One region of the Agrobacterium sp. H141 genome, then DNA from elsewhere that is predicted to be linked to it. Evidence: predicted binding sites of a transcription regulator. Region 1 holds the regulator's gene; each other region holds the start of a gene.
What was found. The regulator PhoB, encoded in region 1, activates phosphate uptake and scavenging genes when phosphate is short. The targets are predictions, from matches to a motif close to TGTCATNNANCTGTCAT.
Positions count from the first base shown of each region.

Region 2: olsB (l-ornithine N(alpha)-acyltransferase) is a predicted target of PhoB. The motif match lies at 1,468-1,484, and genes of this name have one in related genera.
Region 3: ACWPM9_RS16295 (PhoX family protein) is a predicted target of PhoB. The motif match lies at 1,413-1,429, and genes of this name have one in related genera.

Region 1 is NZ_CM169893.1:3,855,412-3,858,522, forward strand. It holds gene pstB (phosphate ABC transporter ATP-binding protein PstB) at 1-51, shown strand, start outside; gene phoU (phosphate signaling complex protein PhoU) at 97-810, shown strand; gene phoB (phosphate regulon transcriptional regulator PhoB) at 832-1,515, shown strand; gene ACWPM9_RS18130 (GcrA family cell cycle regulator) at 1,635-2,189, opposite strand; gene ACWPM9_RS18135 (aspartate aminotransferase family protein) at 2,620-3,111, shown strand, end outside.
Region 2 is NZ_CM169893.1:3,968,378-3,971,488, forward strand. It holds gene ACWPM9_RS18655 (LysR substrate-binding domain-containing protein) at 1-264, opposite strand, end outside; gene ACWPM9_RS18660 (hypothetical protein) at 362-541, shown strand; gene olsB (l-ornithine N(alpha)-acyltransferase) at 542-1,408, opposite strand; gene lspA (signal peptidase II) at 1,534-2,028, opposite strand; gene ACWPM9_RS18675 (TrmH family RNA methyltransferase) at 2,028-2,888, opposite strand; gene ACWPM9_RS18680 (RsmD family RNA methyltransferase) at 2,885-3,111, opposite strand, start outside.
Region 3 is NZ_CM169893.1:3,459,498-3,462,608, forward strand. It holds gene ACWPM9_RS16290 (acyl-CoA dehydrogenase family protein) at 1-1,243, opposite strand, end outside; gene ACWPM9_RS16295 (PhoX family protein) at 1,486-3,111, shown strand, end outside.

The DNA.
Region 1 (3,111 bases):
AATCCGGATGATCAGCGCACGCAGGATTACATCATGGGCCGCTTCGGCTGATATCCCGTTTCATCCGCGCTGAAGCCAATTTCGAGGATACCTCAAATGCCATCGACCCATATTCTATCCGCTTTCGATGAAGACCTTAAATATCTGATCCGGCGCATCTCCGAGATGGGGGGCCTTGCCGAACAGATGGTCGGTGACTCGGTCCGCGCATTGGTCAATTCCGACGCCGCCCTTGCCCAGAAGGTGATTTCTGACGACGTGGTGATGGACAATGCCGAGCGCGAAATCGGTGACAAGGCCATCATCACCATAGCTCGTCGCCAGCCGGTCGCAGCCGACCTGCGCGAAATCATCGGTGCGCTGCGAATCGCCAGCGATCTGGAACGCGTTGGTGACATGGGCAAGAACAATGCAAAGCGCGTGATGGCCGTTCAGGGCACCGGCGTTCCCCGCAAGCTGGCGCGCGGACTGGAACATCTCTCCGAACTCGCACTCGAACAGCTGACCGATGTTCTGGATGTCTACACCACCCGTTCTGCGGAAAAGGCCAAGATCATCCGTGACCGCGACGAAGAGATCGACGCCATCTACACCTCGCTGTTTCGCGAGCTTTTGACCTACATGATGGAAGATCCGCGCAATATCACGACCTGCACGCATCTGCTGTTCTGCGCCAAGAATATCGAGCGAGTGGGTGACCACGCGACCAATATCGCAGAGACCATCTATTACATGACCACCGGTACGCAGCCGGAAGGTGACCGTCCCAAGGACGATACGACGACCGATGTCAGTGCGGTCGCGGAATAAGCACTTGAAGTGAGACACTAGATGGCGCCGAAAATAGCTGTGGTTGAAGACGAGGAGGCGCTGAGCGTCCTCCTGCGTTACAATCTGGAATCTGAGGGCTATGAAGTCGAGACGATCCTTCGGGGCGACGAGGCCGAAATACGCATGCAGGAACGGGTTCCTGATCTCCTGATCCTTGACTGGATGTTGCCCGGCGTGTCGGGGATCGAACTTTGCCGCCGCCTTCGGGTTCGCCCGGAAACAGAACGGCTGCCGATCATCATGTTGACGGCACGCGGCGAGGAAAGCGAACGCATACGCGGATTGGCGACAGGTGCAGACGACTACGTGGTCAAGCCCTTCTCCACACCGGAACTGATGGCACGGGTAAAAGCCATGCTGCGTAGGGCGCGGCCAGAAGTGCTGTCCAGCGTTCTGCGTTGCGGCGACATCGAACTCGACCGCGAAACGCATCGTGTTCACCGCAAGAGCCGTGAAGTTCGACTTGGACCGACCGAGTTTCGTCTGCTGGAATTCCTGATGGCATCGCCCGGGCGTGTCTATTCGCGTTCACAGCTTCTGGACGGTGTGTGGGGGCATGACATCTATGTGGACGAGCGTACCGTGGACGTGCATGTCGGCCGGCTACGCAAGGCGCTTAATTTTTCCAACATGCAGGACGTGATCCGCACCGTGCGCGGCGCTGGATATTCCATGGAGGCCTGACAGGTTACCGACCCATGCTGGCGGTTGCTACCGCTGTTTCAGCCCATTGCCCAGCCAGGCGGTGGGCTTTTTACTTACTACATAAAAAAGGCCCCTTGCGGGGCCTCATCTCATGATCTTTATCGGCTGGGAAGCGATTGCTTTTGCGCGGATGAGCGCCTGCGGTCATTGACTGGCTGATAAGCCAGTTTCGAGTGGTAGGTGCAGTAAGGTGCGTTATCCGATGCCTCGCAGCCGCAGAAATGAAACTCATCAGTCATCGGATCGCCAATCGGCCATTTGCAGGTGCGATCGGTGAGTTCCGTGAGGGCAAGACGACGCGAAATCGGCACCACGACATTGGATGGCACCGGAACGACTGCACGCTCCTCTTCGCCACCAGCATCGATTTCATCCTGTGACACGGTTGTGCCGGCAGGACGGGCGGCCGAGCGCGTGGCTACACGTGGCTGAAAGCTTTGCGGCCGCGCTGTCGTTGGCGCCGGACGCTTTGGCGCGCGAGAGGCAGACGAGGAGCCGCCAGCCTTGGCGCGACCGGGCAAACAAAGTCGGTGTACCTTGCCAATGACAGCGTTTCGACTGACGCCGCCTAGTTGTGCCGCGATCTGGCTTGCGCTGAGACCTTCGGCCCACAACTTCGTCAGCCTTTCAACGCGCTCATCAGTCCAATTCATGCCAAATATCTCCGCCTGTAGCGCATTCCGAGGCCGAATCCTTCACCGCTGCCTCGGAAGACTCCGAAACAAAAAATATGCCTCGATATTGTCGGTGACTAGTTCCGCCGCATGCAGTCTAGTAATTGATCATTAACCTAGTGTGAGCCTGACTCCGTGACAAGAGTCGCCGGAATCATCGCGAATCGATTTCATAGTTTTCCCCAACTTGCTGTCCACAGGCTAAAATACCACTATCGCCTACTAAAGCGTGGCTGCGACGGCACCGTGCTAAAAAGTCCCGCAATTGCGGTGATTTATTGACATGGGGGTCCGAAATGAAGATAGTGCGCGAGCCGCCGCAAGGCGGCATTTTTGATTTTTAGACTTCGTAACACCCGCCAATCAGCGAAACCCGTATCTTCCGTGCCTGTCGAAGGAGTCAAGCGCAATGGCCGAGGCCTCCCCGCTCTATCAGACCTATAATCGCGCTCCGTTGCGCTTCGAACGCGGCGAGGGTGTCTGGCTGATCACCGAAGACGGCGAGCGCTATCTCGACTTTGCCGCCGGCGTCGCGGTGAACTCACTCGGCCATGCGCATCCTCATCTGGTGAGCGCCTTAAAAGAGCAGGCGGACAAGGTTTGGCACCTTTCCAATCTCTACGACATTCCGGGCCAGGAAAAGCTTGCCGAGCGTCTGACGGCTGCAACATTTGCCGACCGCGTGTTCTTTACCAATTCCGGCGCAGAAGCTCTGGAATGCGCGATCAAGACCGCGCGTCGTTACCATTTTGCCAAGGGCAACCCAGAACGCTTCCACATCATTACCTTTGAGGGCGCGTTTCACGGCCGGACGATCGCGACGATTGCGGCTGGTGGTCAGGAAAAGTATCTGGAAGGCTTCGGCCCCAAGGCTCCCGGCTTCGATCAGGTTGCGTTCGGC
Region 2 (3,111 bases), 110 kb from region 1:
CACGCTTTCCACGGCCTGTGACAGCGCCCCAAAAGCAGGCGTTAGCTGCGATAACAATTCCCGACCGGCAGCGCTTACGACCATGCCCTTGGGCTCGCGAGTGAAGATCTGGCGACCGAGCTGCTTTTCACATTTGATCACCTGCTGGCTGATCGCGCCGATTGTCACGCCCAGTTCATCGGCAGCTGCTTGCAGCGAACCCAAACGGCCCACCGCTTCCAACGCCCGTAAGCCATTCAGATGAACGAGATTGAGGTTTTTCATATAGCTTTTCTAAAGCGGGATGCTGAAAAGCTCAATTGAATCTCTACCGCGTGAGAGGGATTATCAAACGGCGAAATGAGGTAATTGGCCGGCGACAATGCTCACGTTTCTCTGCAATATCATACAGGGCATCCTGCAATGCAGATATCAGGATACCGAACCAGAACGTCATGAGCGGGACATTCTCGCCCATCCAGCAATTTCGCGCATGAGCGAACGGGAAATTGGCGATCTTCCAATGCCCCGTTTTGGCGGCACGCAAACCGATAGAGGTTAATCAGCTCGCGAAACGACCCGCATCAGCGCCATAATAATTCAGGTAGCGATCAGAGATGCTTGTGATCGGCAAAATGATCATGACGTCCGTTGTATTGAAGGCGTGATCGACCACAGCGCCAGTGCTGACCATTGCGCCGAGGCGCATATAGCCTTTGATCAGAGGAGGCAGGGCACTCATTGCCTTGCGCGCGCTGATCGCCTCAACCGGCATCAAATCCATGTTGCGAAACAATTCAGGCCGCGCCTCGACTGCCCACTCGTCACGCGCACGCAGGTTGTGATGCAGGAACGACAGGGCCAGCGCATGCTCTTCGGGCTGTGTTCCATGAAATGAGGCGCAGCCAAAAAGAGCGCTTATGCCGTGCTTCAAGGCATAAGCCCAATTGCCCTGCCATAGCAGTTCGACAGTGCGCTTCGTGCGGTAATTGGGGAGCACACAGGAGCGCCCAAGTTCCATGAAACGCTGATCCGGGTGGCGCCTCAGCAGAGGTTCTATATCGAATTCGGAGGCGGAATAGAAACCGCCATTGCGCTCGGCAACATCCTGCCGCAGCAGTCGATAGGTGCCGACAATCTGATCTTCCGGATCACCGTCAATCGAGCGGTCCAGAACCAGCAAATGCTCGCAGATCTCATCCCAAGCGTCTACATCGCGCTTGCGCCGCATGGCTTCGGGCGCGACCTTGGCATTCATTTCCTCGATGAATACGCGGTAGCGAACGGCTTGGGCGGCATCGATCTCGCGATCCGTGCGTGCCAGACGTGTTTCGAGATTGCCAATACGTCCAAGCACATCCGAGGTTGGACTGGGAATGGCAACTGCCGAGCGGTCATCGGCTGCTGCGGATGAAGGGCGGTTCAGCATTTCAAGCGTCATATCGATTCGTCCCGACCTATGAGTCATGTTGGATAAACCATGGATCTGCGACACTATCGTGACAGACTTCGTCACGCTCTCTTGTGATCCCCGACGGTTATCGAGGACTAAAACTATGTCTTTTCGCCACTCGATTTCTTGAACAAAACCTCGTCCGCGATCACAAAAATTGCGCCAACGGTAATCAGGCTGTCAGCCAGATTGAAGACAGCGAAAGACCATGTTTGCGTATAGAAAAGGATGTAGTCGACGACATGACCATAGACCAAACGGTCGATGATATTACCAAGGGCGCCGGCAATGATCATAGCAAAGCCCAGATGAGCAAAGTGGTGTTCCGGGCCCGAGCGGCGCCACATCGAGATAACAAAGATAACGATTACCACCCGCAAGCCGACAATCAGCCAGCCATCCAGGCCAGACAGAAGCGAGAATGCCACGCCCAGATTGTGGGTGCGGTACAGCCCCAGCATCGGCATGACCGGGACAAGCTCATGCATCGGCAGATACCATTCCACCAGCAATTTCGCGATCTGATCGAGAGCCAGTGCGAAGGCAATAAAAATCAGCGCCGGTCCTATGCGCGAAAAAATGGCAGGGCGCACCATCAGCTCTTCCCGTCCAGCGATAGGATATGACGTCTGGCTTCAAACAGCATGACACCCGTTGCAACGGCCAGATTGAGGGAATCGGCACGACCCGCCTGGGGAATACGCGCGAGCGCATCGGCTTCTCGTGCCAGCTCTTCGGGAAGCCCTGACTGTTCGTTGCCCATCAAAAGCACGACCGGCTTTTCGCGGTAGTCGATCGTGCGATAGTCCACCGCACCTGCCAAATGGGTCGCAACAATCTTTGCGCCCGAGCCTTTTTTCCAGCGAAGAAAATCCTCTGCGGACGTCCTCACCAGAGGAAGTGCAAAGACCGATCCCATGGTAGCGCGGACCGTCTCCATCGAAAATGGATCCGTGCATTCACCAACGAGAATGACGCCGGAGGCACCTGACGCATCCGCAGTGCGAATAATGGTGCCTAGGTTGCCGGGATCACGGACGCGGTCAAGTGCGACCCAAGTCTCAGTTTTTTGTGGCCGAACAGTCCCGAGGGGCGACCACCTTTGTTCAAAAACACCCGCGACCATTTGCGGATTGTCGCGACGCGTCATGGAAGACATGACCTTGTCGCTCACTTCAAGCACGAGCCCGCCGGCTGCTACCGTCCGCGCCGCTGTCTTCTCGACCAGAGGCTTACCTTTGCCGGCCTTGGAATAGACCAGCGTGCGGATCGTCCAGCCCAGATCCAGCGCATCAATCACCAGCTTCAATCCTTCGGCCAAAAACGATCCGCTCTCATCGCGATGTCTTTTCTGCGCCAGTAGTTTGATGTCCTTGATGACCGGATTGGCAAGGCTGGTAATCTCCTTCACCTGGCCTACACGGCGCGGCCCGCCTTTTTCTCTGAAGTCATTCATTTGGGAACCCATCGGCTGAAGAGGGAGGTCGACAGCACCCTGCCCGGAGTCTTGCCGTCAAGTCCGGTTTCGCGGATGACCAGTTCACCGGATTCCACTGCGCCGCGCTTGCCGCGCATGGTTTCGCGCATGAGTTCATGGATCGAGTAGAAGCTGGCGCGGATCGAATAGGCGGTCAGGACCAGACCGGCTGCATTTGGAGAGAGAATTTCCCGACATATAT
Region 3 (3,111 bases), 400 kb from region 1:
GGATACCCAGCGAGGCGACGTCCACGCCGCAATCAGTGGCAAAGCTCTTGGCAATCGGTGTCAAAAGGGCGGCACGTTCCGTCCAGTGCGCGGCGTCAGAACCTTCCATGCGGTGCGACAGGTCGATGGCGTTGGCGCAGGAATAGCAGATGGCGCGCGACCCTTGCGTCAAGGCCTTCATGGTAACGAGCGTGCGTGCAACATCCGGATGTTCGATGATCGGGCTCATACCCGAACCAGACCAGCCGGGCGCTTTCCCCTGCGTGCGGTCCCTGGCGTATTCCACCGCCTTCTGGGTGGCTGCCTCGCAGATCGCGACACCCTGCATGCCGACCGCCAGACGCGCATTGTTCATCATGGTGAACATGCAGGCCAGCCCGCGGTTTTCCTCACCGATCAGATAGCCCACGGCACCGGCTTCGTCGCCAAACTTGCCGTCGCCATAGATCATGGTGCAGGTGGGCGAGCCGTGAATGCCGAGCTTGTGTTCCAGAGAATGGCAATAGAGATCGTTGCGGGCGCCGGGCGTGCCGCCGTCGTTCAGGATATATTTCGGCACCAGAAAGAGCGAGATGCCACGGGTTCCAGCCGGGGCATCCGGCAAGCGGGCCAGAACAAGATGGACGATATTGTCGGTGATCTCGTGGTCGCCCCAGGTGATAAAGATCTTCTGGCCGAAGATCCGGTAGGTGCCGTCGTCGCGGCGCTCGGCTCGGGTTTTCATCACACCGAGATCGGAGCCTGCATGCGGTTCGGTGAGGTTCATGGTGGCCGTCCATTCGCCGGACACCATCTTGTGCAGGTATTTTTCCTTGAGCTCCGGCGCGCCGTGTGCGCTCAGGGCTTCAGACGCGCCCATGGTGAGTGTCGGACCGAGGGCAAAAGCCATGGAACCGGAATTCCACATTTCCAGCGCGGCGACATTGAGCATATGCGGCAGGGCCTGACCGCCGAATTCCTCCGGTGCTGTCAGCGCATTCCAGCCACCTTCGGCCCAATGCCGGTAAAGATCGGCCCAGCCGTCCGGTACCGTGACCTTTCCGTCCAAAAGCCTGGCGCCCTGACGATCGCCGACTTCCGCGAGCGGGGCTACCTCGTCGGTGGCGAACCGTCCGGCTTCCTGGAGGATGGCATCGACCAGATCGTCGCTCAGATCGCCAAGCAGCCCCTTATCGAGCGCATCGCCCATATTGGCCACGTGCTTGAGCGTAAACGCAATCTCGTCAACGGGTGCCTTGTACATGCAATCCTCCTGCCTTCCATGCCTCGCGAGCGCCGATCATGTCGCCATGTTCGCGAAGTTTCCATCCCTTTCCTTGGCTAGTTGATTTTTACGTAAACGTCAACTTTTTGGAATTGCATATGGGGAGAAATTTTCGACCATATGCGCTCAAACCGTAAAATGTCTCTATCGTCATTCGGCTGTGATTTTCACAGTCTATTCGCGCATCTGGAACCATTCCAAACGTGAACGAGGGAAAATCCATGAGCGATATCGACACATCCAAACTGTCCTGGGACGAATGGGACGAATTGCAGACGCCGCCGCCGGCAGAAACCGAATTCGACCGCGTGGTCGAGCGCGCGATTTCGCGTCGCGGCTTTCTGGGTGGCGTGCTGGCGATGGGTTCGGCAGCGGCTGCCATGGGCACAGTTGGCAACCTGATGTCTTCGACCTCGGCTGAGGCACAGGAAGCAGCCAGCCGCTTTGCCTTCAAGCCGGTTCCGATTGCAACAGACCATACCGTGCATGTGCCCGAAGGCTATCACTGGAAGCCGCTTGCCAAGTGGGGCCAGCCGCTGTTTTCCAACGTCAGCGACGTCGACCCGGCCAATGGCGTGAGCGTCGAGAATTCCGACAAGGTATTCGGCGAGAACACCGACGGCATGGAACTGTTCGTGGTGGGCGGTCATCAGCTGATCGCTGTAAACCATGAATATGTGAACCCGGAGATCAATCTTCCGCACAACGAAAAGGGCATGCCGAAGAGCGCCGATGACGTGAAGATCCTGCAGAACATGCAGGGTGTGACCGTGATGGAAGTGGCTGAAGGCGACAATGGCTGGGAGATCGTGCTCGACAGCCCGTTCAACCGTCGTATCCACCACAATACGCCGATGAAAATTTCCGGCCCCGCCGCCGGTTCCGATCTGTTGAAGACCGAAGCCGACCCAACCGGCACGGAATGTCTCGGGACCTTCAACAATTGCGGTGCCGGTCGCACACCATGGGGCACCTACCTCACCTGCGAAGAAAACTTCAACGGCTATTTCGGATCGACCGATGCGGATTTCACCCTGCCGGAAGACTACAAGCGTTACGGCATCTCGAACGAGACACGTTATGCCTATGAGCAGTTCGATCCGCGCTTCGACATCTCGAAGAACCCGAACGAACCGCATCGTGCAGGCTATGTCGTCGAGATCGACCCGTCGGACGCCTCCTCGACACCGGTCAAGCGCACAGCACTGGGTCGTATCAAGCATGAGAATGCTGCCGTGGCGATTGCCCGCGACGGTCGCGTGATCGTCTATATGGGGGACGACGAGCGCGGCGAGTATCTCTACAAGTTCGTTTCCGACGACGTCTATGTGGCCGGAAACGACACCTCGACGCTGCTCGACAAGGGCACGCTTTACGTCGCCAAGTTCAGCGATGACGGCAATGGTGAATGGCTTGCCCTGACGCCGGACACAACCGGCATGAAGATGGACGAAATCCTCGTCTTTACCCGCATGGCGGCATCAAAGGTCGGTGCCACGACGATGGACCGTCCGGAATGGGTTGCGATCAACCCGATTGCGGTCGAAGCCTATTGCGCGCTGACCAACAACAAGAACCGCGGCGTCAAGCCGAATGCCGGCGGCGACGCGACACCGGTCGGTGGCCCGAACCCGCGCGAGAAGAATGAATATGGCCAGATCGTGCGCTGGTATCCGGAAAATGACGATCATGCCGACGGCAAGTTCCAGTGGGACCTGTTCTGCATGGCCGGTAATCCGGATGTCCACAAGGATGCCTATGCCGGTTCGACCAACATCAATTCGGGCAATATGTTCAACTCTCCCGATGGCATGATGTTCGACACCACCGGTCTCTTGTGGATCCAG